Regions from separate parts of the Pseudomonas azadiae genome, predicted to be linked through region 2. Evidence: predicted binding sites of a transcription regulator. Region 2 holds the regulator's gene; each other region holds the start of a gene.
What was found. The regulator sigma-54, encoded in region 2, starts transcription at its own class of promoters, with help from an activator protein. The targets are predictions, from matches to a motif close to ANTGGCATNNANNTTGCTNT.

Region 1: the regulator sigma-54 is predicted to act here: its motif matches at 4,348-4,367, upstream of flgB (flagellar basal body rod protein FlgB).
Region 3: the regulator sigma-54 is predicted to act here: its motif matches at 3,441-3,460, upstream of KVG91_RS23585 (circularly permuted type 2 ATP-grasp protein).

The regions. Positions count from the first base shown of each region.
Region 1 is NZ_JAHSTY010000001.1:1,370,593-1,377,927, forward strand. Features, by position in the region: gene KVG91_RS06145 (ribonucleoside-diphosphate reductase subunit alpha) at 1-40, shown strand, start outside; gene KVG91_RS06150 (hypothetical protein) at 136-1,197, opposite strand; gene flgE (flagellar hook protein FlgE) at 1,370-2,677, opposite strand; gene flgD (flagellar hook assembly protein FlgD) at 2,709-3,434, opposite strand; gene flgC (flagellar basal body rod protein FlgC) at 3,451-3,894, opposite strand; gene flgB (flagellar basal body rod protein FlgB) at 3,898-4,305, opposite strand; gene cheR (protein-glutamate O-methyltransferase CheR) at 4,656-5,483, opposite strand; gene KVG91_RS06180 (chemotaxis protein CheV) at 5,529-6,461, opposite strand; gene flgA (flagellar basal body P-ring formation chaperone FlgA) at 6,543-7,307, shown strand.
Region 2 is NZ_JAHSTY010000001.1:233,748-241,082, forward strand. Features, by position in the region: gene lptC (LPS export ABC transporter periplasmic protein LptC) at 1-488, shown strand, start outside; gene lptA (lipopolysaccharide transport periplasmic protein LptA) at 475-1,008, shown strand; gene lptB (LPS export ABC transporter ATP-binding protein) at 1,008-1,733, shown strand; gene KVG91_RS01080 (RNA polymerase factor sigma-54) at 1,932-3,425, shown strand; gene hpf (ribosome hibernation-promoting factor, HPF/YfiA family) at 3,502-3,807, shown strand; gene ptsN (PTS IIA-like nitrogen regulatory protein PtsN) at 3,818-4,282, shown strand; gene rapZ (RNase adapter RapZ) at 4,285-5,142, shown strand; gene KVG91_RS01100 (HPr family phosphocarrier protein) at 5,159-5,431, shown strand; gene KVG91_RS01105 (ZIP family metal transporter) at 5,470-6,363, opposite strand; gene KVG91_RS01110 (superoxide dismutase) at 6,396-7,007, opposite strand; gene KVG91_RS01115 (hypothetical protein) at 7,009-7,335, opposite strand, start outside.
Region 3 is NZ_JAHSTY010000002.1:1,583,546-1,590,880, reverse strand. Features, by position in the region: gene KVG91_RS23600 (glycosyltransferase family 32 protein) at 1-2,209, shown strand, start outside; gene KVG91_RS27845 (hypothetical protein) at 2,265-2,399, opposite strand; gene KVG91_RS23595 (hypothetical protein) at 2,411-2,602, opposite strand; gene KVG91_RS23590 (hypothetical protein) at 2,683-3,228, opposite strand; gene KVG91_RS23585 (circularly permuted type 2 ATP-grasp protein) at 3,635-5,044, shown strand; gene KVG91_RS23580 (alpha-E domain-containing protein) at 5,047-5,997, shown strand; gene KVG91_RS23575 (ATP-dependent DNA helicase) at 6,003-7,335, opposite strand, start outside.

The sequences.
Region 1 (7,335 bases), 1.1 Mb from region 2:
CTGCGCCATCGATGAGCCGGATTGCGAAGCTTGCCAATAAGCTGAGCCGGTTGCGGGTTTGATTACCCGGAGCTGAAAACCCCGATAGACCCTGGATACAGTTGGGTTTATCGGGGTTTTCTTTTTGCCGGCGATTTAAACAAATACCGTCACGATACCCGGCCTTGGAGCGCCACCGCGCTCACCCCACAACTCCACCTGATTGCCAATCACCGCCATGGAATGGCCGCTGTACTCCACGGTGCCCACCTTCCCCGCCGCCAGGTCGCTATGGCTGCCTTGCCGGTAGTGGTTTTTCAAGCCCAATCGATGCAACCCCTCACGCGTGTGCTCCCCGTCGTTCAAGCTCTTCAATGCATCCATGAAACTTCTCTGGGCATTGCTATCGTTTTCGCGAGGACCACCGGAGTTACCCTCTATCTGAGCCCGCTTGGCACTCGCGGCGTACATGAAGTTGGCGTCCGTCATCATCTGCGGATCATCCCCCTTGAAGCGCGCTTCCCGGGCGGCGAGCTGCAATTCGCCCTTGGACAGATACAGCTTGAAGCCATCGCGCATGGTCACGTCATAGCCATCCCCGCGCTCCTTGACTTCCTTGAAGACGTCGGTTGGTTTCTGGCCAAAATGCATCATCGCGGCCTTTATCGAAGACACCGTGACGCAGTTGCCATCCGGCCCCTGACTGAAGCCGCTCCAGATATTGTCGGGTTTTTTCCCCGGATTGCTGTTGTCAGGTTTGTAGTTGAAGTACCTGGCCCCCTCCGTAATGGGCTTGTTGCTCATGGATTCCCGAGGGCCAAAATCACTGCGCGGCATGCTCGGGCCACCACCACCACCACCACCACCTGGCGGGACTGAGGGCGGTCCGGGTGGCGTCTCGTCTTCTTCAGGAAACAATGCCTTCAGCAGGCGCCTGAGGAACTCAAGAAGCCCTTCATTCGCCTCATCGATCAGCTTGTTAAGGATTTCCTTGAATTTTGCGTCGCCCAATTGCTCGCGCAGCGCGTGCAATTTATCGCGCGTGTCTTGAACCGTTTGGGTCTTGCCTGCTTGCTGCGCATCAAACAGTTCGTTGAGCAACTTTTTGACCGCGGTCGCTTTGGCAACGGGCGTGACCGGTGTCGACGCCCATTGTCCCGCACCTGACACAGGCGTTGCGCGTGCGCCACCTGATCCGAACATCCCAACACTCGACATATCTGGCCCCTTGATTGGCGAACCTCTCAGGTTCTGGTCCGATCAGTGGCAAGACAGAGGCTGGGCGTTCCTTGGCAGGCAATTCAGCGCATAACCTTATGGGTCGCCGGTTGTTTTCTTACGCGCACAAAAAACCCCTCTTACGAGGGGTTTCTTGTGGAGCGCCGATGCATCACGTCATCTGGATGATGGTCTGCATGATGGTGCTCTGGGTGGAGATGGTCTTGGCGTTCGCCTGGTAGTTGCTCTGGGCCTTGATCAGGTCCACCAACTCGTTGGTCAGGTTGACGTTGGAGTTCTCCAGGGAGTTGGCCACGATCGAGCCCAGGGTCCCGGCTTGCGGGGTGTCGTAACCCGGCTGGCCCGAGGCGAAGGTCTCTCTCCAGGCGGTGCCGCCCGATGGCTGCAGGCCTTGCTCGTTGTTGAAGCTGGCCAGGGAGATCTGGCCGATGGCCTTGCTCTGCTGGTTGCTGAACGTTGCGAACAGTACACCGCTGCCGTCAATTTTCAGGCCGGTGATCTGGCCGGTGGCGTAGCCATCGGTGACCGGTGGGTTGCGGTAGCTGGCCGAATTGTACTGGGTGATATTGGACATGTTGACGGCAATACCACCTGGGTTGGCAGCAGCGCCGTTGTCTGTCCAAACCCCGTTGACCATGGCACCCGGCTTCCAGTCAGCGATGGTCAGCGTGGTGTTGGAGACGGTAGCCGGCGGCGTTGTGATCGTCGAAAGCGTGCCTGCGGTATCAAATGTCAGCAGCTTTCCTACAGGCGGCGTGGCGGCCAGCGTCGATCCATCCGGGTTGCGCCCGTCGATCGTGGTGTAGGACATCCACTTGTTGGAATCGGTCTTCACCATGTACTGGACCATCGAGTGCGCGTTGCCCTGGGTATCGTACAACGTGGTGCTGTATTGCGTGGTAAAGGTGCTGGTGTCGGACGGGTCGAACGGCTTGGTGGTCTGGTTGATCGCCGGTTCCGAAGAGTTCAGGTTGCTGGTGGAATCCACTTTGCTGGACGCCTTCGGCGGCAGATTCGACAGATTCAGTTGCAGGTCGACGAGGCCGCCCTTGGTGACCTTGCCGTTCTCATCCGCCGCATAACCTTGCAAGCGCGAGGTCCCGGTGTTGTTGGTGATGTAGCCGTCCTTGTCGGCACGGAAAGCACCACTGCGGGTGTATTCCAGCGAACCGTCACTGCCCTTCTGCACGAAGAAGCCGCCGCCCTGGATCGCCATGTCCAACACGCCGCCACTGCCGTTCACGTCACCTTGGGTGAACTGCTGGGACACGGCCGCCAGGTTCACACCGTTGCCGATGCTGTTCTGGCCGGTGCCCAATTTGGAGGCGGCGTAGATGTCGGCGAATTCCGCGCGGGACGACTTGAAGCCAGTGGTCGCGACGTTGGCAATGTTGTTGCCGGTCACGTCCAGTTGTTTGTTGGCCGCATAGAGGCCGCTAAGGCCGATGTTAAAAGACATGTTTCTCTCCCTCTGCCGTCGTTAGCCGGCTCTATGTACCGATAGTCTGAATTTGCGACAGCTTGACGCTGCCCATGCCGCCTGCAAGGTTCAGCAGCATTTCGCCGCCGGTCTTGCTCAGGGTCACGCTCGTTACCGTCGCCGGCAGCGAAGTGGCCAGGGCAACGGCGTCGCCCTTGTCGTTCTTGGTAGTGGCCGTGAAGGTGTAGGTGCCCGCGGGAGCGACCTCGCCCTTTTCGTTCTTACCGTCCCAGATAAAGTCGGAAGTGCCCGCGCTCTGGGCGCCCGTATCGATGGTGCGCACCACGTTGCCATCTTTGTCGGTGATCTTGATGGACACGTTGCCCGTCGCCGCCGTGACGGCTACCGAGCCGGTCATGCTCTTGCTGGTATCGACCAGCGCCTTGTCGGTCTGGGTGATGATCGAACGTCCTACCAACGACGACGCCTGCAGCGCTTGCGAAGAACTGAAGTTGCTCGAGATGTTATTCACCGAGTCGTTCAGGGTGTTGATGCCTTCCAGGCTGCTGAACTGCGCCAGCTGGGCCACGAACGCGCCGTTGTCTTGCGGCGAGAGCGGGTTCTGGTTTTTCAGTTGGGTCACGAGCAGTTGCAGGAACGCGTCCTTGCCCAGCGACTGGCTGCCCGTCGCCGTCTTGGCTGCGTCGCCGACACTGCTGTTGTCCGTTGCAGTCTTGACCTTATTGTTAAAGAGGTCCTGAACTGCCGTGTTGTTTGAGGTATCAACGATGGCCATTATTTGGCGCCCCTTATCACTGACCCAGGGTCAGGACCTTCTGCATCATGGTTTTGGCGGTGTTCATCATTTCCGCGTTGGTCTGGAACGAGCGGCTGGCGGAAATCATGTCGGCCATTTCCTCGACCACGTTGACGTTGGGGTAGTAGACGTACCCCTTTTCGTTCGCGGCGGGATGGTTGGGCTCGTAGCGGGCTTCGAGGTTGCTCTGGTCTTCAACCACACCGAGCACTTGCACGCCGGAGCCTGCGGCGCCCTGGTCCTGGAACAGCGAATCGCCGCCGCCGTTCTGGCCGCCCTGGAACATGGTGGCGAACACCGGGTGCCGGGCGCGGTAGGTCTGGTCAATGCTCGAAGACACGGTCTCGGCGTTGGCGATGTTACTGGCGACGGTGTTCAAGCGCGTGGTCTGCGCGCTCATGCCACTGCCGGCAATATTGAAAACACTGGACAGGGACATGGTTTATTCTCCACGCAGGGCTGACATCAGCCCTTTGAATTTGCTGTTGAGCAGGGTAAAGCTGGCCTGAAAGTTCACCGAGTTCTCGGCGTAGGCCGATTGCTCCAGCTGGGCGTCGACGGTGTTCTGGTCGATCGACGGCTGCATCGGCGTGCGATACAGCAGCGACTCGTCACCATTGCTCAGGCCTTGCGCTTCGATATGACGGTTGTTGGTCATGTTCAAGGCGAAGGTGCCGTTCTTGGTCTTGTCCTGCTGTGCGGCAAGCACGGCGGAGAAGTCCAGATCCCGAGCCTTGTAGTTCGGGGTGTCGGCGTTGGCAATGTTGTTGGCCAGGACTTCGGCACGCTGGGCGCGGAAGCCCAGGGCTTGTTCGTGGATACCGAGCGCTTTATCGAAGCTGATGCTCATGGCGGAAACCTTTAGGCTGACCTGCTATTCGTTACAAGGGGTATAGCAAGGCGCATGCCAATTCTCGGGAGGCCCGTATTCCGGGGCTTTGCGGGGAGGTTGCCGGCGGCGATGCCAGAAAAGCGGCAAGGGCTTTCCGCGTGGCGCCAGTAAAGCGGCAATTGAGAGTTGCCGCTTCAGGAAGGATTGCCGCAAACAAATGTGGGAGCGGAGCTATGTGGGAGCTGGCTTGCCTGCGATAGTGTCACCTCGGTGTAACTGAAAAACCGAGGTGTCTGCATCGCAGGCAAGCGAGCTCCCACACAAGCCCGCTCCCACATTTTTGACCTGCGAATTACTTGACCTACGAATTACTTGGCCTGGTAGATGATCCCAGGGCTGCACTGCACCATCTGGTAATGGTCCGGCAAACCGTTCAGCGCTTCGGAAGCACCGAGGAACAGGTAACCGCCGCGCTTGAGCGTGCCGTGGATGCGCAGCAGGATGTCTTTCTTCACCTCGGCCGAGAAGTAGATCAGCACGTTGCGGCAGAACACCATGTCGAACTTGCCCAGGCTGGCGTAGCTGTCGAGCAGGTTGAAGGAGCGAAACTCCACACGGCTCTTGATCGGTGCCTTGACCGCCCAGCGCCCCGCCCCTTTCGGGTCGAAGTAACGCTGCAGGCGCTCTTGGGACAAGCCGCGGCCCAGGGCCAGGCTGTCGTACTCACCGGTCTTGCAATTGGTGAGCATGGTGCCGGACAGGTCGGTGGCGACGATTTGCGCGCCGGCCTTCAACTGGCCCATGTTGGTCCGCTCGAACTCATCGATGGACATGGAAATCGAGTACGGTTCCTGCCCCGAGGAGCAGGCCGCCGACCAGATGCGCAGGCGCTGGCCCGGGCTGGCCTTGATGGCTTCCGGCAGCACTTTGCTCTTGAGCACTTCGAAAGGGTAGGTGTCGCGAAACCATAAGGTTTCGTTGGTGGTCATGGCATCGACCACCATCTCCTTGAGACCGCTGCGTGGCTGGCCCTGGATCCGCTGAACCAATTCGCTGAGGGACTTGATGCCCTGCTGCTCCATCAGTTTATTGAGACGGCTGGAAACCAGGTATTGCTTGTTTTCACCGAGCAATATGCCACAGGCTTTTTCCAGGAAGACCCGGAACTGTTCAAAATCCAAATTACCTGTAGACACTGATACCGCCTCTAAAAAAACGTGTGACCGCGAGGGAAAAAAACCCTAGCTGTGATCTGCTGCCTTGATCCGCTCAACGACCCGGGATGCCAGGTCATCAGGACGGAATTTGGCCAGAAAGTCATCGGCACCGACCTTCTTGACCATCGCCTGGTTGAAGACACCCGACAACGAAGTATGCAGGATGATATGCAATTTTTGCATGCGCGGGTCGCTGCGTATCTCAGCCGTGAGGGTGTAGCCGTCCATTTCAGGCATCTCGATGTCGGAGATCATCATCAAGAATTCTTCTTCGGGCTTCTTGCCTTCGTCGACCAATTTGCGCAGGTAATCCAGCGCCTGGCGACCATCATTGAGGGCCACCACGTCTACGCCGACCGTCTGCAGGCAACGCGTCACCTGCTTACGCGCCACCGAAGAGTCGTCCACCGTCAGTACGCGCAGGGAAATTGCCTTGTGCGCCGTGTCGGCATCGACCACACCGACCGAGATCGTTTCCGACGTCGGTGCCACTTCGGCGAGAATCTTCTCCACGTCGATGATTTCCACCAACTGGTTATCCACCCGCGTTACTGCCGTGAGGTAGTGATCGCGGCCAGTGCCCTTGGGCGGCGGATGGATCTCTTCCCAGTTCATGTTGACGATGCGCTCCACCGAGCGCACCAGGAAACCCTGGGTCTTGGTGTTGTACTCAGTGATGATCACGAACGGGTTCTCGCGGTCCTGCAAACCCGCCGAACCGGTGGCCAGGGCCAAGTCGAGAATCGGGATCGTCGCACCACGGATACTGGCAACGCCACACACCACCGGACTGGACTTGGGCATGATCGTCAGCTTGGGGCATTGCAGCACTTCCCGCACCTTGAATACGTTGATGCCATATAGCTGCTTGCCATCGAGGCGAAAAAGCAACAACTCCAGGCGATTCTGCCCTACCAGCTGTGTGCGCTGGTTTACTGAATCCATTACTCCTGCCATGCCCAGACTCCTACGCTAAAACCTTTGGGGGTGCGACGCGCACCCAACACGAAACGGCACGAGCTTTGCTATTTACTGATCATGGATATTAAAACGACGGTTTCCCGACGCCCCACCCTGACACGGTTCTGCAGATGCCTCTGCGTACCGCTGGCGCTGCTCGCCTTGGGCCTGGGCGCCACGGCCCGCGCTGATAACGTCACACTGCCTGATGTACTTATCGGCGTCACTCAGGGCTTTCTTGAGTTCACTGTAGAAGATTATCTGGCGACCACACAGACGCCGGGACGTTATGAAATCCAGGTCAACCAGTTGGACCCCCGCCTGCGCATGCCAATGTGCGACAAGGAATTGACAGCCACCCTGGAAAGTCCGGCCCAGCCCATCGGCCGCGTGACGGTCAAGGTGCGCTGCGAAGGCGCCTCGCCCTGGACCGTGTTCGTGCCGGCCCAGGTCAAGTTGTTCCGCGATGTGGTGGTGGTTGCCCGCCCGCTCAAGCGCACCGGCATCATCGGTTTTGAGGACGTCGTGCTGCGCGAACGGGACATCAGCATGATCAGCCAGGGCTACCTGACCTCCGTCGATCAGGCCGTCGGGCAGAAACTGACCCGACCAGTGGTCACCGATCAGGTGATTACCCTGGTGCATCTTGAGCAGGCCGAGGTGATTCGCAAGGGTGACCAGGTGGTGATTTCCGCCAGCAGTGGCGGGTTGAACGTAAAAATGCCGGGGGAAGCGCTGGCCAACGGTGGCATGAGCGAGCAGATCCGGGTCAAGAACCTCAACTCAAACCGCGTGATCAAGGCGCGGGTCACAGCCCCAGGGCAAGTGGAGGTCGCTTTATAGACCACTGGTACGGGACGCCCGCATTTCC
Region 2 (7,335 bases):
CGGAGCGCTTTCTCGACCAGCCTGCTGCGCAGGTTGACGAAGGTACTATCGACTATTACGCCACCAATGCCAGGAGCGTGCAGTTCCTGCCTGATGGCAAAGTGCAGTACGAGATGACCTCGGACAAGGTCGAGCATGTCAAAGCCAGCGAAATCACGCTGCTGACCAACCCCGACATGAACATTTACCGCGGCACCGAGTTCCCGTGGCACGTCACCAGCAAGCGTGGCGAGGTCAACCCGGACGGTACCGAGGTGGAACTGATCGATTCGGTGCGCGTTGCGCGCACTGACGATAAAAACCGCGACACCGTGATTACCAGCAGTCGCATGACCGTATTCCCACAGAAGCAATATGCGCAGACCGAGCAAGACGTTAGAATCGACGGCGCTGGCGGTGTATCGACTGGCAAGGGAATGAAAGCGTATTTGAAAGAAAGCAGGATACACCTGCTATCGAACGTAAGAGGACAGTATGAGGCTCGTTAAAACTCTCCCTATTTTGCTCGGCCTGGGCGCAGTACTGGGAAGCGTGAGCGCCTGGGCTCTGCCGAACGATAGCCAGCAGCCGATCCACATTTCGGCTGACGATGCGCAGCTCGATGACAAGCAAGGCGTCGCCACCTATACAGGCGGCGTGATCATCACTCAGGGCTCGATGAAGATCACCGGTAACACGGTGACGCTGACGCGTACCGCGGCAGGCGACATCGATGTCGTGACCTCTGTCGGCAACCTTGCCTACTTCGAACAGAAGCAAAAGGCAGAAGATCCCGGCCCGATGAAAGGCTATGGCAAGACCATCCAGTACCACGCGCAGCAGAATCGCATCGTCCTGATCGACCAGGCCAAGGTCCTCAGCGCCGACGGCAACTCGACCGAAGGCGAGAAGATCGTTTACAACACCCAGACCCAGGTCGCGCAGGCGGGCCGCGCCAACGGCACCAAGGTCAGCGCACCGCGCCCACGCATCGACATGGTTATCCAGCCGAAGAAGAAGGCCGAGTAATGGCAACCCTGAAAGCCCAGCACCTGGCCAAAGCCTATAAAAGCCGTCAGGTCGTGCGCGACGTCAGTCTGTCGATCGACAGCGGCCAGATCGTCGGCTTGCTCGGCCCCAACGGCGCCGGCAAGACCACCTGCTTCTATATGATCGTCGGCCTGGTCCAGGCGGACCAGGGCCGTGTATTGATCGATGACCTGGACGTGAGCCACCAGCCGATGCATGGCCGCGCCCGCGCCGGTATTGGCTATCTGCCGCAGGAAGCGTCGATCTTTCGCAAACTGTCGGTCGCCGACAACATCATGGCCATCCTCGAAACCCGCAAGGAACTCGACCGTGACGGCCGCCGCAAGGAGCTGGAAAGCCTGCTGCAGGAATTCCACATCAACCACATTCGCGACAACCTCGGCATGAGCCTCTCCGGCGGTGAGCGTCGCCGTGTGGAAATCGCCCGCGCCCTGGCCACCGCACCCAAGTTCATCCTGCTGGACGAACCGTTTGCCGGCGTCGACCCAATTTCTGTCGGCGACATCAAGCAGATCATCCATCACCTCAAGGCCAAGGGCATTGGCGTGCTGATCACCGACCACAACGTCCGTGAGACGCTCGATATCTGCGAAACCGCGTACATCGTCAACGATGGCCAGCTGATCGCCGAAGGCGATTCCGCCACCATCCTGGCCAACGAGCTGGTCAAGGAAGTGTACCTGGGTCATGAGTTCCGCCTGTAAGCCTGCCTGTTTGAAAAAGGCGGTGGAAGACCGTTTGCCAACGTGTGCGGGAGTCAATGAAAACCTCCGGATTTTTATTGTTACCGCGCTCTAGGCAAAGCCCCCGATATCAGGCATATAATTTGCTTATGTTTGGCGCTCACGCGCCCTGTCGTGGATGGCGCATTGCGCCGGCGAATAAGGTGTTAAGCCCCTGCCATGAAACCATCGCTAGTCCTGAGAATGGGCCAGCAGCTGACGATGACACCGCAGCTGCAACAGGCCATCCGCCTGCTCCAATTGTCGACCCTGGACCTGCAACAGGAAATCCAGGAGGCCCTGGAATCCAATCCGATGCTCGAACGCCAGGAAGAAGGCGACGACTTCGATAATGCAGACCCACTGGCCGACAACATCGAGCAAAAACCCAATTCCGACGTGCAGGAACCCTCCTACCAGGAAACCGCCCCAACGGTGGACAACCTTGAGGAAGGCGACTGGAACGAACGCATTCCCAACGAACTTCCCGTCGACACCGCCTGGGAAGACGTCTACCAGACCAGCGCCAGCAGCCTGCCCAGCAATGACGATGACGAGTGGGACTTCACCACCCGCACTTCGGTTGGCGAGAGCTTGCAGAGCCACTTGCTGTGGCAACTGAACCTTGCTCCGATGTCGGACACCGATCGCTTGATCGCCGTGACCCTGATCGACTGCATCAACAATCAGGGCTACCTGGACGAGACGCTTGAGGAAATCCTCGAGGCATTCGACCCGGAGCTCGATATCGAGCTGGACGAAATCGAAGCCGTCCTGCACCGCATCCAGCAATTCGAGCCCGCCGGTATCGGCGCGCGCAATCTCAGCGAATGCCTGCTGCTGCAACTGCGCCAGTTGCCGGCCAAGACCGCTTGGCTCGCCGAAGCCCAGCGCCTGGTCACCGATTATATCGACCTGCTGGGCAGCCGCGACTACAGCCAGTTGATGCGCCGCATGAAGCTCAAGGAAGACGACCTGCGCCAGGTCATCGAGCTGGTACAGAGCCTCAACCCGCGCCCCGGTTCGCAGATCGAGTCAAGCGAAGCTGAATACGTCGTACCGGACGTGATCGTGCGCAAGGACAACGAGCGCTGGCTGGTGGAGTTGAACCAGGAGTCGGTGCCGCGCCTGCGCGTCAACCCGCAATATGCCGGTTTTGTGCGCCGCGCCGATACCAGCGCCGACAATACCTTCATGCGTAACCAGTTGCAGGAAGCGCGCTGGTTCATCAAGAGCCTGCAAAGCCGCAACGAAACCCTGATGAAAGTCGCCACCCAGATCGTCGAGCATCAGCGCGGCTTTCTGGAATATGGCGACGAAGCGATGAAACCGCTGGTGCTGCATGACATCGCCGAGGCGGTAGGCATGCACGAATCGACGATTTCCCGGGTGACGACGCAAAAATTCATGCATACCCCGCGGGGCATATATGAGCTGAAATACTTTTTCTCAAGCCATGTGAGCACCTCCGAAGGCGGCGAATGCTCGTCCACGGCGATCCGCGCGATCATCAAAAAACTGGTTGCTGCGGAAAATCAGAAAAAGCCATTGAGTGACAGTAAGATCGCTGGTTTACTGGAGGCACAAGGCATTCAGGTCGCCCGTCGAACCGTCGCCAAGTACCGCGAATCCCTCGGGATCGCGCCTTCCAGCGAGCGTAAGCGTTTGATGTGACGGGCGGGCCACAGCGTTCCAGTGGCAGGTATTCCTTACCTGCCGCTTTATGCACTGGCAACGAAGGAGAAGCTGTATGCAAGTCAACATCAGTGGACACCATGTGGAAGTCACCCCTCCAATGCGCGAATACGTCGAGCAGAAGCTGAAGAAGCTTGAAGGACATTTCGACAAGATCACCAACGTGCAGGTCATCATGAAGGTCGATAAGCTTCAGCAGAAAATCGAGGCGACCCTCCAGATTCCCGGTGGCGAAGTGGTTGCTAATGCCGAGCATGAAGACATGTATGCATCGATCGACTTGCTCACCGACAAGCTTGACCGCCAACTCAAAAAGCATAAGGAAAAGAATCTGCACCTGATGCAAGGTACAGGTCGTTAACTCTCCCCCCATGATCCGACTTGAAACCATCCTGACCCCCGGCCGTTCCCTTGTGAACGTGCCGGGCGGCAGTAAAAAGCGCGCCCTCGAACAAATTGCCAACCTGATCAGCAGCCAAGTGCCTGAGCTGGAAATGCAAGATGTCTTCGAGGCCCTGATTGCTCGTGAAAAACTCGGTTCTACCGGTTTTGGCAACGGCATCGCCATTCCCCACTGCCGCCTCAAAGGCTGCGAGACACCGGTCAGCGCGCTGCTGCACCTGGACGCTCCCATTGATTTCGATGCCATCGACGGTGCGCCGGTCGACCTGCTGTTCGTACTGTTGGTCCCGCAAGCTGCCACCGATGCACACCTGGAACTGCTTCGGCAGATCGCCAGCATGCTCGACCGCAAGGAAGTACGCGACAAACTGCGCAGTGCCAGCAGCAACGAGGCGCTGTACCAGGTTGTCCTGGATGAACAGAGCGGGCAGTAATCATGCGTTTGATCATCGTCAGCGGCCGTTCTGGCTCGGGTAAAAGCACCGCTCTCAATGTTCTTGAGGACAACGGTTTCTACTGTATCGACAACCTGCCCGCCGGCCTGCTGCCGGAACTGGCCGAGCGCGCGCTGATCCACACGGAGCTGGCGCAGCCGCTGGTCGCGGTTTCGATTGATGCACGCAACCTGCCAAGCCACCTCTCACGCTTCCCTGAACTGCTCGAGGAAGTGCGCGCCAAGCACATCCATTGCGATGTGCTGTATCTGGACGCCGACGAAGAAACCTTGCTCAAACGCTTCTCCGAGACCCGCCGGCGCCACCCCCTCAGCAGCACCCAGCGTTCGCTGGCCGAAGCCATCGAAGACGAAACCAAGCTGCTGGGGCCGATCATTGACCTGGCCGACCTCAAGATCAACACCACCAGCCTCAACCTGTACCAGTTGCGCGATGCCATCAAGCTGCGCCTGCTGAACCAGCCGGAGCCAGGCACGGCGTTTCTCGTCGAGTCGTTTGGCTTCAAGCGGGGCATGCCGGTGGATGCCGACCTGGTGTTCGATGTGCGTTGCTTGCCGAACCCCTACTGGAAGCCGGAGCTGCGTGAACAGTCCGGGTTGGACCAGCCGGTGGCCGATTACCTGGCCGCGCAACCGGATGTGGAGGAGATGTTCCAGGACATTTCCAGCTACCTGCTCAAATGGCTGCCGCGCTTCGCCGCCAGTAATCGGGCCTATGTCACCATTGCCATCGGCTGCACCGGCGGTCACCACCGCTCCGTGTACCTGACCGAACGCCTGGGCCAGGTGCTGCAAAAAACCCTCAAGAATGTCCAGGTCCGCCACCGCGACCTTAGCTGAAAGGAACACCGCCGCGATGCCCGCTCTGGAAATTGAAATCATCAACAAGCTGGGCCTTCACGCCCGCGCCTCGGCCAAATTCGTGGGTGTGGCCGGCCAGTTTCCCTGCCAGATCCGCGCTGGGCGTACACCGGATTCCATGGTCGATGGAAAGAGCATCATGGCCATGATGATGCTGGCGGCCGGCAAAGGCACCAGGATTCACTTGAAGACGGAGGGTGAGCACGAACAGGAAGCAATGGAGGCCTTAGTGGCGTTGATCAACAACTACTTTGATGAGGGTGAGTGAACTCACCCTTTCGAGACGGGCATGAGGTCGCAACGACTTCAGCCCAACGCGGTATCCATCACCATCATCAAGCAAAAACCAATACACAGCCCAAGGCTGGCGAGCTTTTCGTGACCATTGCGCCGCGATTCAGGAATGACTTCGTGAGTGACCACCAGCAGCATCGCACCGGCGGCCAGGGCCAGGCCCAAAGGCAACAGCACCTCGGCCAGGCTTACCAACCACGCGCAGAGCACGGCAAACACCGGCTCCACCAGACCTGACGCAGCGCCGATCAAGAACGCCTTGACCCGTGACATCCCTGCCCCGGCCAATACCAGCGCAATCACCAGCCCTTCCGGCACATCCTGCAACGCAATGCCCATGGCCAGGCTGTCGGCATCCGGCATGCCGCCACCGGCGGAGACGCCCACCGCCATGCCTTCCGGAATGTTGTGAGCAATGATGGCAAACACGAACAGCCAGATGCGCGGCGGGATCACCGGTTTGTCCGGCGTGCCCACCAGCATTTCCGGGCTGGCACCGGAGACCTTGCGATCAACCAGGTACAGCCCGAATGCCCCGCACATAATGCCGAAACTGATCAAGCCACTCGCGCCCCAGGGCGACAGCCCAAGGCTCTCGGCCGCGGCAATGCCCGGCACGATCAGCGAGAACGCCGTCGCCGCCAGCATCACCCCGGCACCAAAACCGAGCAACATATCGCTCAGCGCTACCGGCATGCGCCGGATGAGCAGCACCGGAACGGCACCAAGCGCCGTGCCGAGCGCGCAGATGGCCCCGCCCTGCAGGGCGCGCAGTATGCGCGGTTCCAGGTCCAGCCAGGCCAGCCCGTGAGCCACCAGCAATGCAGAACCTGCCAATAGCAGCAGCGAGCCAAACGCATAACGAAACATTCGCCCGCTGCTGATCGCCAGTGTTTCAGTGCCCATATTCGGCCTTAGATCGTGTTATGAGGTTAAAGTCAGGCGACAGCGGCCTGATAGCGCGCGGCAACTTCCGGCCAGTTGATTACACTGTAGAAGGCATTGATGTATTCGGGGCGGCGGTTCTGATACAGCAGGTAGTAGGCATGCTCCCAGACATCCAGGCCGAGGATCGGCGTATTACCGTTCATCAGCGGACTGTCCTGGTTACCGCTGCTTTCCACCACCAGGGCCTTTTGCGGGGTGACGCTCAGCCACGCCCAGCCGCTGCCGAAACGGCTCAGGGCCGCCTTGGTGAACGCTTCCTTGAAGCTGTCGAAGCCACCCAACTGCTCGTCAATCGCCTTGCCCAGCGCGCCCTCGGGTTTACCGCCCCCCTTGGGCGACATCACCGCCCAGAACAACGAATGGTTGGCGTGCCCGCCACCTTGGTTGATCACCGCCTGGCGCAGTTTTTCCGGCAGCTGCTGCACGCTGGATACCAGCTTCTCCACCGGCCAGCCCGCAAACTCGGTGCCTTGTACGGCCGCGTTGAGGTTGTTGATGTAGGTCTGGTGGTGCTTGGTGTAGTGGATTTCCATGGTCTGCGCATCGATATGCGGTTCCAGGGCGTCGTAGGCGTAAGGCAAGGCAGGCAGGGTGTAAGTCATATCAATGTGCTCCGTAGAGGGAAGTGGTCGGTTGCACCGCAGCGCCACCCAGCAAGCGATGGGTGCGCGGGTACTCGCCGTGATCGCTGATGAAGTTCAGGAGCTCGACGTAAGTCTTGCTGCTCTGACGCAAGGCCGCTTCGCGCAATGGCGCGCTCAAACGCGAGTCCTGCATGGTCTGCAACAGACGCTGGTGAATGGCGCAGAGGTATTCGGCGCTTTCTTCCGGCTGGTTCAGGCGCAGGTGCAGGTCCGCAAGGTTATGGTGGGAAATGACGCAGGCCGCCACCGCTTCGTCGGCGTCCGCCCAGCGTTCGAACAACACTTG
Region 3 (7,335 bases), on a different contig from region 2:
GGGCTTGGGTGATCTTTCATGGGATGTGTTCGGTTTTCTGGTCGGTTTCGGTAGCGCGCTCAAAGGCGCGAAAGCCGCGGCAACCGGCGCTGCGGCACTCGCCAGGCTCGGGCATAACCTCAAGATTGTCGGACGCGCGGCCTTGGGTGCGCTCAATCCGGTTGGCGGGCTGGATGACTTGGCGCGCGGCGTGGTGAATGGCTCGGCACGCGTGCTTGGGGCGGGGTATAAGGGCCTGCGGCAGTTGCGGGCATACCGTAGCGTCAACCTGCTTGAATTGGCTAAAAAGCCGGACATCGCCGAAGGCACTTATAAGGCCCTCAATCGCACGGTTGAAAGCAAAGCCCTGGCCCAATTCGATGAGTCCGCGGGCAAATGGTACGCCTATGATCCCCGCACCCGGCAAGCCTACGGCAAACCGCTGGAAAATTTCGTTGTTGAGGCCCCAGGCGCCAGTCGCTCAGACAGCTTGCAAGCGGTTGGCAGCGCTGACGCAGTGACGGCCGCCAGCCAGCAACACGGCCTGGCAGCCAATGGGAAGTTCAAGGTCGGGCAAGAGACGGTAGAAGGCACCGCCGTCATGTTTCAAGGCAATTGGCACCGGTACGATGCGATCAAGAAACACCCCGTGGGTCCCCCTCTGAAAGATTTCACCCCTAGTCGAGTAGCGGCCGGCGGCAAGGTGAGGCCCATCGACACGCAACTGCTGGGTTATGAAGCCAAGTACGTCGGCGCGAACGAGTTATCGAGCCAGGGCCTGCAAGCCAATGTTTATGTGGGCCGTAGCCAGAAGGAATATGTGAAGATCGACGGGGTGCTGTATGAGTCCCGGCTTAATAACGGTCAACGCGTTATCCGACACCCCAAGGGCACAGGGCCCGATATTCCGGTCAGGGACCTGGGCGCTTCGGGATGGGAGCCCACTACCCGATCCGCGCGCTTGCTGGGTGGCACAAGCGAACCCATCTCGCGCTGGAAGCTGGGGGACAGCACCTATGTCGTCCCCATGGATGACATCAAGGTCGTGGATAGCTCAACGCCGCCCTTCAAGCTCAACTACAAGGGCACGGACCATAACGTCATCTTCGACAGTGCGGCGGGCGCCTGGAAAGACGCCGACGCGCTCAATCACCAGTACTTCTGGCGCACCGGCAAAGGCAAATGGCAACGCGGGTCATTCAACGAGTTCTTGAAAGCGAAAAAGCCAGATGCGCATCGTTATGCATTTGTGGATGTGCCGGGATTGACAATCCCGAAGGATGTAAAGCCGATACCCCAAAACATTCACTACTTTTGGGCGGGCCAGGACATCCCCCCCAAGTTGATCGACACCATGGCCAAGAACGCCGCCCAGGCCCCCGGGTATAAATCCATCCTGCACGTGGATGCCGACAGCCCCGCCATTTTCCAGCAGATAAAGCAGAAACTTGAGAGCAAGGCCCCGGGTCTGGAAGTGCGCAACCTGCAGGAAGATGACGTCTTCAAGCAGTTGAAAAGCGAAGAGATGTACGATTACTTTCGGCAAGGGCAAGGAAAAAACCTGGCCGCCGCCTCGGACGTCGCGCGGTACCCGATCATCAACAAATACGGGGGGTTCTATCTGGATACGGATGATGTCATCCAGGCCAAGGTCGGGGCGGATGCGGTGAATGCCGGCGCGAGTGATGTACTGCTCAACAGGCCGGTCGCCCATAGTCTCACCGACTACACCGTGTTCTATAACACCAGCAATTTCGGCACGCAGGCGAATAACCCGGTCATTACTGACATGATCGCCGAGATGAAAAAGCGCTTCGCGGCCAACAAGGCCTACTTCCAGGCTAACCGCCCTACGGTGAGCAAGGGCCCCGGCGGTCAAGTGCAATACACACCCGAGTTCACGGCCTACGAACGCAAGATTTTTGAAACGGTCGGCCCGACATTGTTCAACGACAATCTTAAGCTGAAGCGACCTGACATGTACGACCTGGGCTTAGATGGCATCACCAGGGAGAACAAAGTGGTCGAACAAAAACTCCAATCCCACGGGCCAATAGTCCAGTTTGAAGATTCTGTGCGCCAGTCCTATAAGCGAAGCGGTATCTCTCCCCCCGACACACTACACATGCAGGTGAGAAAACAGCTGGGAAAGCTGAAGGAACATTACTTTCCGCTTCAGCATAAATTCAACGTACAGGTTGGCGCCGAGCACTCCTGGATCGATTCCTGATCCCTGCACCCGGCCGTGCTCGTCAGACGGGCACGGGCCGGGAGCGTTCTGATGCTCAGTCCTGGTCCTCTGTGTTGCCGACATCTGCCGCTTCATCCAGATCGTTCAACGGTACTTCTGCATCATCCATCAACGAACCCGGGTCTTCATTACCCGGGTCGTTGAGTTCTTCATCGAGTTCTTTTGACATGACCGTCTCCTCTAACCGCCTTGGGTATCGATATCGGCATCGGTTTCAGTCTTGGGCTCAGGCTCAGACTTGAAATCCGGACTGTAGTCGTTTTCCTTGGCCGTGGGGTCTTTGGCCGGGACCGGGTCCTTGGGCGCGTCGGCGGCTGTAGCGGGTGCCGGTCCGTTGCCACCGCTGGCCTGGGGATCGTGGCTTGTATTCATGGGTCACCTCTTCGCAGTATCGGGAAAATGCAGCCTGCGTAAACCTAAGGTCGTGCGCGGGGCCCTGAAGTTCCAATTGCTTACGACCCCGGATTATCGAACTGGATGTACACCGCATACGTGGCGAGCAGTATCCAGAACACCATGAAGATCCAGGGCGTGCGCACGGAAAACAGCAAGGATTTGCGGTAGCCCTTGTGGCTGGACTCCACCTCGGAAAACAGCGGGGATTCATCGTAGGCCAAGCCCATCACCGGTTCGCTGCGCAGCAGTTCGCTCTGCTTGAAATGCCAGTGATCAATGATGTCATAGGCGGCGCGAATGCCGGGCCAGGCGTTCAGGGAGCTGAGAATGCCCAGCAGCGCCAGGAAAAGCGGGACCACCAAAGTAAACAATTTGCCCCACTCCGGGTTGAGGTTACCCATGCCGGAAACAAAGGCTATCACCAGGAACGACTGCGCCGTCAGGTAGGCATCGGTACGGTTGGCCAGGATCGAGGTTTCGTACTGGATTTCGCGGCGGTAGAAGTCGAGGCGATCTTTGGGCGAGCCGAAGATCTTCGCGTTGTGTTCGCTGTGATCGGTCAGGCTCGATTCCGGGGTGTCGGGTGAGATGATTCTGGGCACATCGCTACTCCACGCGTGTTAGAGGCCTATTAGAAGAGTTGGCGGTGGGTGAAGTTCAAGTTTGTTCGCACCCAATTGGGGCGGGCCCTGCCCTTATGACGGGCAGGCTTGTTGTGGCGAGCGGGCTTACTGTGGCAAGCCCGCTCTCCACAACAGCCCGCCCGCTACAACATGTTCTTTTGCCGCAGGGTAAATCATCCGCGTCAAAGCGATTCGGCACAGGCATTGCTTTATCCATTCATCTGCCCGAAAACAGGAGCATTCGTTACCCCCTGACCCAGAGCCGGCCTCACGAGAAAGTAACGACCAGGCCCGCTGGCACCATCAGCCACGGGCTCATAAAAAATGCGTTTTTTGAAACGGCAGTGCCCCCCCCTGCTCCCCTCGGCACTGACAAGGTACTGGAATGGCTCGATCTTTCTTTGACGAAATGAATGATGCAGACGGCGTGTGTCGTGCGCATTATCAGGATTTCTCCCGCTGGCTGGCGAACACGCCGCCGGAACTGCTGGCCCAGCGCCGCCGTGAAGCCGATTTGCTGTTCCACCGCGCCGGGATCACCTTTACCCTGTATGGCGATGAACACGACACCGAGCGCCTGATCCCCTTCGACATCATTCCCCGCAGCATCCCCGCCAGCGAGTGGGCCGTGATCGAGCGCGGCTGTATCCAGCGCGTCAACGCACTGAACATGTTCCTGGCCGATATCTACCATGACCAGCGCATTATCAAGGCCGGGATCATTCCGGCAGAGCAGGTGCTGGGAAACGAGGGTTATCAAAAAGCCATGGTCGGCCTGGACCTGCACCGCGGCGTCTATTCGCATATTTCCGGCGTGGACCTGGTGCGCGATGGCGATGGCACCTACTACGTGCTCGAGGACAACCTGCGTACCCCCAGCGGCGTGAGCTACATGCTCGAAGACCGCAAGATGATGATGCGCCTGTTCCCCGAAGTGTTCGCCAAACAGCGCATCGCACCGGTGGACCACTACCCCAACCTGCTGCTCAAGACCTTGAAAAGCGCGAGCCGCCTGGACAACCCCAATGTGGTGGTGCTGACGCCGGGCCGCTTTAACAGTGCATTCTTCGAACACGCGTTCCTGGCGCGGGAAATGGGCGTGGAGCTGGTGGAAGGCGCCGACCTGTTCGTGCACGACCTCAAGGTATTCATGCGCACCACCGACGGCCCCAAGCCCGTGGACGTGATTTACCGGCGCATCGACGACGCCTTCCTCGACCCCCACGCCTTCAATCCCGATTCCATGCTTGGCGTGCCCGGCCTGGTGGCCGCCTACTGCGCAGGCAACGTAGTGCTGGCCAATGCCATCGGCACCGGCGTGGCCGATGACAAGTCGATCTACCCCTATGTGCCGCATATGATCCGTTTCTACCTGGATGAAGAACCGATACTGCAAAACGTGCCGACCTTCCAGTGCCGCAACCCCGATGAGCTGTCCCACGTGCTGGCCAACCTGCCGGAACTGGTGGTCAAGGAAACCCAGGGCTGCGGTGGCTACGGCATGCTGGTCGGCCCGGCCGCCACCGCCGCCGAAATCGAGGACTTCCGCCAGCGCATCAAGGCCAGGCCCCATGCCTACATCGCCCAGCCCACGCTGAGCCTGTCGACGTGCCCGACCTTTGTCGAAAGCGGTATCGCGCCTCGGCATATCGATCTGCGGCCCTTTGTGCTTTCGGGCAAGGAGACCCGCCTGGTGCCCGGCGGGCTCACCCGCGTGGCCTTGAAGGAAGGCTCGTTGATCGTCAACTCGTCGCAAGGCGGTGGAACCAAGGACACCTGGGTGGTGGAGGGCTGAGTATGCTGAGTAGAACCGCCGCAAATCTTTACTGGATGTCCCGTTACCTGGAGCGCGCCGAGAACCTGGCGCGCATGCTTGAAGTCAGTTACTCCCTGTCGCTGATGCCCCAGGCCGGGCGTAGCGATGGCCTGGATGAACTGGCCATGTCGTTGCTCAGCAGCGGCACCCTGGAGAGCTACCTGGAGCGTCATAAACAGTTGGATGCCGAGCGCATGCTGCACTTCTTCGCCCTTGACGAAGAGAACCCGGCCAGCATCTACAACTGCCTGCGCACCGCACGCGGCAACGCCCACGCGGTGCGTGGGCGCATCACCGCCGACATGTGGGAAAACCTCAACGCCACCTGGCTGGAAATACGCAGCATCGCCGCCGGCGGCCTGGCGCGGCATGGCATCAGCCATTTCTGCGACTGGGTCAAGCAGCGTTCGCACCTGTTCCGCGGCGCTACTTCGGGAACCATCATGCGCAATGACGCCTACCGGTTTATCCGTCTGGGTACCTTTGTCGAGCGCGCGGACAACACCTTACGCCTGCTGGATGCGCGCTACGAGATGTTCGGCGAAGAGTCCGAGGAAGTCAGCGATTTGTCGGCACGCGGGTATTACCAGTGGAGCGCCCTGCTCCGTGCATTGTCATCGTTCGAGGCTTATACGCAGCTGTATCCGAATGCGTTGAATGCACGCTCGGTCTCCGAACTGCTGCTGTTGCGCCGCGATGTTCCGCGCTCGTTGCATGCGTGTATCGAGGAGTTGAGTCATATCCTCGCGGATTTGCCTGGCAGTTACGGGCGCACGGCGCAGCGGCTGGCGGCGGAGTTCGAAGCACGGCTGAGGTACACCGGCATTGAAGAGATTCTGGCGGACGGGCTGCACAGTCGTCTCACGCAGTTCATCGACACAGTGCGCGAACTGGCCCAGGCGATTCACAGCTCTTACCTGGAAGTAGTCTGAAATCGTCAGGCGCCAGTCGTGGGTGCCCACCAGCTCGGCAATAACTGGCGCACCCGCGCCTCGCCGAACCGATCATCGATCAACATCACCACGCCGCGGTCCTGCTGGCTGCGGATCACCCTGCCTGCCGCCTGCACCACCTTCTGGATGCCGGGATACAGGTAGGTGTAGTCGTAGCCGGCGCCGAAGATCGCACCCATGCGCAGTTTCATCTGTTCGTTGACCGGGTTCAGCTGCGGCAAGCCCAGCGTCGCGATAAAGGCCCCGATCAAACGGGCGCCCGGCAGATCGATGCCTTCACCGAATGCGCCACCCAGCACGGCAAAGCCGATGCCCTGGCTGTGCTCGGTGAATTGGTCAAGAAAGGCTTGGCGCTCGGCCTCGGCCATGCCGCGCGACTGTTGCCATAATGCGATGTGCGGGTGTTTCTCGGCCAACAGCTGCGCCACCTGCTGCAGGTAATCAAAACTTGAGAAAAACGCCAGGTAGTTTCCGGGCTGTTGGGCGTACTGGCGGGCGATCAGTTCAACGATCGGTTCCAGCGAGGCGTGACGATGGACGAAGCGCGTGGAGATTTCATCGACGATGCGCACCTGCAGCTGTTCGGCCTTGAACGGCGACTCCACGTCGATCCAGGTCGTATCCGCCGGCAGCCCGAGCAAGTCGGCGTAATAATGACGAGGGCTGAGGGTCGCCGAAAACAGCGTGCTGCTGCGCGCTGCGGTCAACCGCGGGCGGATGAATTCGGCGGGCACCACATTGCGCAGGCACAGGGTCGAGCTGCTGCGCTTGCCCATGAGCTGGCGCTTGCTGATATCGAAAATGAAGTGTTCGTTGAACAGCTCGGCGACCTTGGCGAATTGCAGCACCTCGAAATAGAACGCCTGCAGGTCGCCACTGAGGGCTTCGGGGTGCTCGTTAAAATACTCGCCCATGGCGCTGGCGCACAGGCTCAGGGCCTGCAGCAGTTTTTCAGGCCGCGTGGCATAGGCCTGGTACGGCGCGAGCTGGTCCTTGTGCAGCGCGTTCCACTCACGGTTGAGGCGCTGCAAGGGTTTCTTCAAGGGTTCGGGGGCGGTGCCGCGCAGGATCTTGAGGCTGTACTGGTCGAGGCTGGCGCTGTACATCGAACGGGCACGCTCGACCAGGTTATGCGCCTCGTCCACCAGCACTGCCGCGCGCCACTGGTTGAGCTGGGCCAGGCCGAACAGCATGGCGCCAAAATCGAAGTAGTAATTGTAGTCGGCGACCACCAGGTCGGCCCAGCGTGCCATTTCCTGGCTCAGGTAATACGGGCACACGTCATGGGCCAGGGCCACCTCGCGCAGGTTGCGCTGG